DNA from 2 places in the Micromonospora sp. WMMD723 genome. Region 1 is predicted to be linked to the other one. Evidence: riboswitches for the same ligand, from Rfam matches in the RefSeq annotation. Region 1 holds a riboswitch; the other holds the start of a gene.

Region 1 (3,654 bases):
CAGGACCGCGCTCACCATCGCGACCAGCATGAAGGCCAACCCACCGGAGGCCATCCGGTGGGCGAAGCGGACCAGTTCCGGCTTGCGGCCCTGGCGGAACAGCGCCCGGTGGAAGGCGACCGGCGAGATGATCATCGCGGTGGCCGCGGCGGCGGACAGCAGGGCCAGGATGTAGACGTCCCGCTGGAACTCGCTGGTCCGGGTGAACCCGTTACTGAACGGCAGGGTCAGCAGGAAGGCGAAGAGGATCTGCACGCCGGTCTGGGCGACCCGCAGTTCCTGGAGCAGATCGGCGAAGTTGCGTTGCCATCGCTGCTTCTCGGATTCCTTCGACACGCGTTACCTCCGGTTCAGACGGTACGACCGACGGGGGCACCCCCGTCGGCAGCAACGCCTGTGCCCGATCCGCAACCGCCCGAAACCGATTCACGAACCCCGATCGGGCCGCTCCGCCGACAGCGTCAGGCCGACCCGCGCACCCGGGCCAGAATCGCCTCGGCCAACGGGCCCGGCGCCTCGTCGGGAATCCAGTGGGTCACCCCGGGAAGCACCACGAACCGGTACTCCCCCGACACGTGCCGGACGCACGCCTGCGCGGCGGCCCGCCCGATCGCCACGTCCCGGTCACTCCACACGTAGCTGGTCGGCACGCCCACCGGACCGACCGCCTTCATGTCCCGCCCCGACATCGCCCGGTACCAGTTCAGGGCCCCGGTCAACGCGCCGGGGGTCCGCAGCGGCCCGGCGTACCCGGCCACCCGGGCCGGGTCGCCGACGCCGGACAGCAGCCGGCGCAGCACCACCCCCCGCCCGGCCAGCAGCACCTTCTCCGCCAGGCCCGCCCGGCGGAACAACGCCATGTACGCCGAGCGCGCCCGCTGCCGGCGGTCGGTGGCCAGCGCGTACCCGAAGGCGGCCGGATGCGGCACCGAGACCGCGGTGAGGGTACGCACCCGCTCCGGGTGCCCTGCGGCCAACGCCCAGGCGACGACCGCGCCCCAGTCGTGCCCCACCACGTGCGCGGCCTCGACGTCCAGCGCGTCCAGCACCGCCACCGCGTCGGCGACCAGTTCCGGCAGCCGGTAGTCGGCCACCTCCGTCGGGCGGGCACCGGGCGAGTAACCCCGCTGGTCGGGTGCGTACGTGCGCAGCCCGGCGGCGTGCAGGGCGGGCACCACCGCGTCCCACTCCCCACCGTGCTGGGGGAAGCCGTGCAGCAGCAGCACCACGTTGCCGCCCTCCGGGCCACCGGCCCGTACGTCGAACGTCAGTCCCCGCGCCGCCACCCGCATGATCGTCAGCCTACCCAGCGACCCGGACCCCCGCCCGGGCGTCGAATGCCGGGAACCATGACCTGCTGGGCCGTTGCCGCAGGTCGGTGCTAGCGTCTGCCGAGACAACTTCACATCCGACAGGGGAGCGCACAGCGCTGAGAGTGCGGGCACCGCCCGCAGACCCTCGAACCTGATCTGGGTAATGCCAGCGCAGGGAGTTCGGTCGACCTCCAGCCGCGCCGCCGTCCGGCTGCCGCCGGGCGCGGCGTGCGTCTTCTCCTGGTTCGATCGCTGGACTGGGAGCACCGACATGCAGCACACCACCACCAACCGGTGGCGCACGATCGACATCGTGGTCGCCGCCGTGATCGCCGTGGCCTTCGGGGTCATCTTCTGGGCCTGGGGCCTGGTCTGGAAGGCCGTCGACCCGGTATTCGCCGCCGCACCGGCCAGCCAGGCCGTGATGTACGGGGTGTGGCTCGTCCCGGCCGTGCTCGGCGGCCTGGTGATCCGCAAGCCGGGGGCGGCCCTGTTCTGCGAGGCCGTCGCCGCCACCGTCTCCGCGCTGCTCGGTGCGGAGTGGGGTGGCGTCACCATCGTCCAGGGCCTGATCCAGGGCCTCGGCGCGGAACTGGCCTTCGCCGCGTTCCGCTACCGGACGTACCGGCTGCCGGTGGCGGTGCTCGCCGGGGCGATGACCGGGCTGAGCGCCGCCCTGTTCGACTTCTTCGTCTGGAACGCCGAGTACGCCCTGGTCAGCTACCGCCTGCCGTACGCGGCACTGACCGTGCTCAGCGCCGCCGTCGTCGCCGGGGTCGGCGGCTGGTACCTGACCCGGGCGCTCGCCGAGACCGGGGTGCTCGACCGGTTCCCCGCCGCCCGCGACCGCAAGCTCGTCTGACCCCGCGGTGGCGAGCGGGGAGGGGTCGGTGGCGTGGCCGGGGTGAGGCTGGTCGGCTTCGGCTGGCGGCACGCCGGGCGGCGGGCCTGGGCGGTACGCGGGGTCGACCTGCGCATCGACCACGGGGAACGGGTGCTGCTGCTGGGGCCGTCCGGGGCCGGCAAGAGCACCCTGCTCGCCGCGCTGGCCGGGCTGCTGCCGGCGGACTCCGGCGAGCAGGAGGGCACCGTCGAGATCGACGGCCTCGACCCGACCAAGGCCCGTGAGCGGGTCGGCACCGTCTTCCAGGACCCGCAGTCCCAGCTCGTGATGGCCCGCTGCGGCGACGACGTCGCGTTCGGCCTGGAGAACCGGGGGGTACCCGGCGACGAGATCTGGCCCCGGGTGGACGAGGCGCTGCGTCGGGTCGGTTTCCCGTACCACCGGGACCGGCCCACCGCGGCGCTGTCCGGCGGCGAGCAGCAGCGGCTCGCCCTGGCCGGCGTGCTGGCGCTGCGGCCGGGGCTGCTGCTGCTCGACGAGCCCACCGCCAACCTCGACCCGGCCGGCGCGGACCTGGTCCGCACGGCGGTGGCCGGCGCGTTGGACCCCGACACCACCCTGGTCCTGGTCGAACACCGGGTCGCCGACGCCCTCCCCCTGGTCGACCGGGTGGTGGTGCTCACCCCCGGTGGTGGGGTCCGGGCCGACGGGACCCCGGAGGCGGTATTCGCCGCGCACGGGGCCACGCTCGCCGCCGAAGGGGTGTGGGTGCCCGGCCACCCCACGGTGACCCGGCGGGCCGCCGGGCCGCCCGACGCGGAGTTGCTCACCGCCGACCGGCTCGGCCTGCCGCCCCGACTGGCCCCCACCGACCTGGCCGTACGCGCCGGCGAGGCGCTCGCCGTCCTCGGCCCGAACGGGGCCGGCAAGTCCACCCTCGCGCTGCTGCTCGGCGGCCTGCTCCGCCCCGGGGCCGGCCGGCTGACCGCCACCGCCGCCCTGGCCGACGGGGACACCCGTACGCCCCCGCACCGGTGGCGGGCCCCCGCCCTGGCCGGCCGGATCGGTTCGGTCTTCCAGGACCCGGAGCACCAGTTCGTCACCCGTACCGTCCACGACGAACTGGCCCTCGGCCCGCGCCGGACGGGTCGCCCCGAACCGGCCGTCCGGGCCACCGTGGACGAGCTGCTGGAGCGGCTGCGGCTGACCCGGCTCGCCGGGGCCAACCCGTACACCCTCTCGGGTGGGGAGGCCCGGCGGCTCAGCGTGGCGACCGCCCTGGCCACCGCGCCCCGGCTGCTGATCTGCGACGAACCCACCTTCGGCCAGGACCGCCGCACCTGGGGTGAGCTGGTCGACCTCTTCGCCGACCTGCGCGACGCCGGACACGGCGTGGTCACCGTCACCCACGACGGGGACTTCGTCGCCGCGCTCGCCGACCGGACGGTCACCCTGCGCCCCGCCCGGGAGCAGCCGTGACCGCCCCGCTCCCCCGCA
Region 2 (3,654 bases), 670 kb from region 1:
TTGGTGTTGTCGCCGGTGGCGAGGTAGAGGTTGCCCTGCGAGTCGAAGGTCATGCTGCCGCCGGCGTGGCAGCAGGTGTTGCGCTGGGTGTCGACCTGCAGCACGACCTTCTCGGTGGCCTTGTCGATGGTGTCACCGTTGACGGTGAACCGGGACAGGTAGTTGCGCGGGGCGCCACCGGCCGGTGCGTAGTACAGGTAGATCCACTTGTTGGTGGCGAAGTCCGGGTCGAGGCGCAACCCGAGCAGGCCGTCCTCGTTGCCGGTGAACACGTCCAGCCGGGTCGCGGTGACCGTGTTGCCGGTGTCCGGCTTGACGATCTGCACCCGGCCGTCGCGCTCGGCGTAGAACACCCGGCCGTCCGGAGCGATGTCCAGCTCCATCGGGTTGTTGGTGTTGCTGTCGAGGGTGACCTTCTCGAAGTTCGAGGTCTTGGTGGCGCCGCAGTCGGCGTTCTCGACCCCGGCCGCGGTGCGGATGCCGCCGAGCAGGTGGCTGAGGAACTCCGGCTCGGTGTACGACGCCTGGGTGTGACCGCCGCCGGTGTACCAGGAGCGACCGCCGTCGTAGTCCTGGCACCAGGCGGTGGGGTGGTCCGCGCCCATCGCGCCGGCACCCGGGCTGTAGGACTTCTCGTCCAGGCTGGCCAGCACGTGCACCTTGGAGCGCGGGTTGGTGCGGAAGTTGTACCACTCGTCGAACCGGGACCAGCGGTCCGGCAGGTCGGCCGTCGACGGGTGCGCGTGGTCCTCGACCTTGACGGTGGCCTGCTGGTTGGCCGGGTGGCCGGAGAAGTACGCACCGACCAGGTTGCCGTACCAGGCCCAGTCGTACTCGGTGTCGGAGGCGGCGTGCACGCCCGCGTAGCCGCCGCCGGCCTTGATGTAGCGCTCGAACGCGGCCTGCTGGGTGGCGTCGAGCACGTCACCGGTGGTGGAGAGCCAGATGACCGCCTGGTACTTGGCCAGGTTGGTGTCGTTGAAGGCGGCTCCGTCCTCGGTGGTGTCGACGGTGAAGCCGTTCTCGGTGCCGAGCTTCTGGATCGCGGCGATGCCGGCCGGGATGGCGTCGTGCCGGAATCCGGCGGTCTTGGAGAAGACCAGGACCGAGAACGGTTCGGCGGCGGCTGCCGCTGCCGGCGCGGGTGCGGCCTGGGGCCGGGCCTGCGCGACGGGAGCGGCCTGGGCGGCGGTGCCGCCGATCAGGCCGCTGGCGAGTAGGGAGAGGGCCAGTAGACCGGCACCCAGTGGACCGCGACGTGCGCGGCGATGGCGGGATGGAGACACTCCATGCTCCTTTTGTCCGCGTTGGACAGTGGTGGGGGCATGGGGACGACTCGCCGCAGACCGTCCCCGGTCGGATCGGTGTGGGCCCGCCGAGGTCCGCACCGGTGGCGATCAGGTACGGGCCACGCCGAGGCTCCGCACCGGAATAATGTCGATCGGTTGAACAAATTAGCGCCGCTGGATTGGTTTCCGGCAAGGCATGAGCATGTAACGATTCGGTATCGGCGACTCGCTTTTCCGGCTTATGTGGATACAAGCCCAAAACAGTAGGCATCGATGGTCCTGGATCAATCTAACACCCCTTGGCGGATCAGCGGATCTGTCGTACGGTCACAGGCACGTGACCCACGGGAGCCCGGTACACCGGGCTGAGAGGGGGGCTGGGAGCCCCCGACCGTCGAACCTGATCCGGGTAATGCCGGCGCAGGGAGGAGAGTTGCCGTGCCGTCCCTCGGCCGACTGCATCTGATCACCGACACCCGCCCCGGGTGCGACCCGCTCGCCGTCGTACGGGCCGCCCTCCCGGTGGCCCGCGCCGACCTCGTCGTCCAGGTCCGGGTGACCGACCACACCACCGACCGGCAGGCGTACGACCTGGCCCGACGGGTGCGCGAGCAGTGTGCCCCGTACGGGGCCACCTGCCTGGTCAACGACCGGCTGCACGTCGCCCTCGCGGTGGACGCCCACGGCGGCCACGTCGGCGCGGACGACCTGCCCGTCGCGGCGGCCCGCCGGGTCCTCGGCCACGCCGCCGTGCTCGGCGCGACCGCCCGGGAACCGGTCGCCGCCGCCCGGGCCGTCGCCGCCGGGGCCAGCTACCTGGGCGTCGGCCCGTGCCACCCGACCGCCACCAAGACCGGCCTGCCCGACCCGATCGGCCCCGCCGGCATCCGCGCCGTCGTCGCGGCCGTCGACGTGCCGGTCATCGCCATCGGCGGGGTCACCGTCGCCACGGTGCCGGCGCTGCGGGCCGCCGGGGCGTACGGGGTGGCGGTGGTCGGGGCGCTGTCCACCGCCGCCGACCCGGGCCGGGCCACCGCCGAACTGATCGCGGCGCTGACGTGCTGACCCGGCCCGACGTCGCCATCGTGGGCGCGGGGCCGGTCGGATTGGCGATCGCCTGGCGCTGCGCCACCCGGGGCCTGCGGGTGGCCGTGCACGACCCGGCCCCCGGCTCCGGCGCGTCCCGGGTCGCCGCCGGAATGCTCGCCCCCGTCGCCGAGGCGTACTTCGGGGAACGGGAACTGACCGGGCTGCTCACCGCGTCCGCCGCCCGCTGGCCGGGCTTCGCCGCCGAACTGACCGAAGCCACCGGAACGGAGTTCGGCTACCGCACCGACGGCACCCTCGTCGTCGGGCTGACCGGGGACGACCTGGCCGAGGCACGCCGGCTCTGGTCGTACCAGCAGGGGTTGGGGCTGCCGATCAGCGCGCTGCGCCCGTCGCAGCTACGGGAGCGCGAACCGGCGCTGACCCCCCGGCTGCGCGGCGGGGCGGTCGCCCCCGGCGACCACCAGGTCGACCCGCGCCGGCTGGTCGACGCGCTACGGGCCGCCGCCGGACGGGCCGGCGCGACCCTGCTGCCCGGCGCGGTGACCCGACTGGCCGAGGTGGACGCGCCGGTCGTCGTGGTCGCCGCCGGCTGCGGCGCCGCCGCGCTGACCGGGCTACCGGTCCGCCCGGTCAAGGGCCAGGTGCTGCGGCTGCGCGCGCCCGACCACCGCCCGCCCGGCTTCCGGCACGTCATCCGGGGGTACGCCGACGGCGAGTCGGTCTACCTCGTCCCCCGTGACGACGGCGAGGTGGTGCTCGGGGCGACCGTCGAGGAACGCACCGACACCGAGGTGACCACCGGGGCGGTGCTGCGGCTGCTCCGGGCCGCCGTCGACCTCGTCCCCGAACTCGCCGAGTACGCGCTGACCGAGGCGACCGCCGGGCTGCGCCCCGGCACCCCGGACAACGCGCCGATCCTCGGCCCGCTGCCCGGCCGGCCCGGCGTGCTCGCCGCCACCGGCCACCACCGGCACGGCATCGTGCTCACCCCGGTCACCGCCGACCTGATCACCGACCTGATCGTCACCGGTCAGCCGGACCCCCTGCTCACCCCCTTCACCGCCGACCGGTTCCACTGAGGAGGAAGACGTGCGACTGATCGTCAACGGCGTCGGACGCGAGCTGGCCGGCGGCACGACCGTCGCGGACCTGGTCGCCACGGTCACCGGGCAGCGGCGCGGCCTCGCCGTCGCGGTCAACGGCGAGGTGGTCCCCCGGGGCGGCTGGCCGGCGACCGAGCTGCGCGACGGCGACCGGGTCGAGGTGCTCAGCGCTGCCCAGGGCGGGTGACCCGGATGCCCCTCACCATCGCCGG

Evidence for each region. Region 1 has a riboswitch for thiamine pyrophosphate ahead of ACN261_RS01950 (ECF transporter S component). Riboswitches for the same ligand answer to the same signal wherever they lie in the genome.
Region 2: it holds a riboswitch for thiamine pyrophosphate, as region 1 does, so the genes downstream of both, thiE (thiamine phosphate synthase) here and ACN261_RS01950 (ECF transporter S component) in region 1, are expected to answer to the same signal.

The regions. Positions count from the first base shown of each region.
Region 1 is NZ_JBMKNR010000001.1:433,551-437,204, forward strand. It holds gene ACN261_RS01940 (DUF6328 family protein) at 1-336, opposite strand, end outside; gene ACN261_RS01945 (alpha/beta fold hydrolase) at 462-1,292, opposite strand; TPP riboswitch at 1,404-1,509, shown strand; gene ACN261_RS01950 (ECF transporter S component) at 1,585-2,175, shown strand; gene ACN261_RS01955 (ABC transporter ATP-binding protein) at 2,209-3,636, shown strand.
Region 2 is NZ_JBMKNR010000001.1:1,100,646-1,104,299, reverse strand. It holds gene ACN261_RS04945 (ThuA domain-containing protein) at 1-1,286, opposite strand, end outside; TPP riboswitch at 1,624-1,733, shown strand; gene thiE (thiamine phosphate synthase) at 1,728-2,354, shown strand; gene thiO (glycine oxidase ThiO) at 2,348-3,418, shown strand; gene thiS (sulfur carrier protein ThiS) at 3,429-3,629, shown strand; gene ACN261_RS04925 (thiazole synthase) at 3,635-3,654, shown strand, end outside.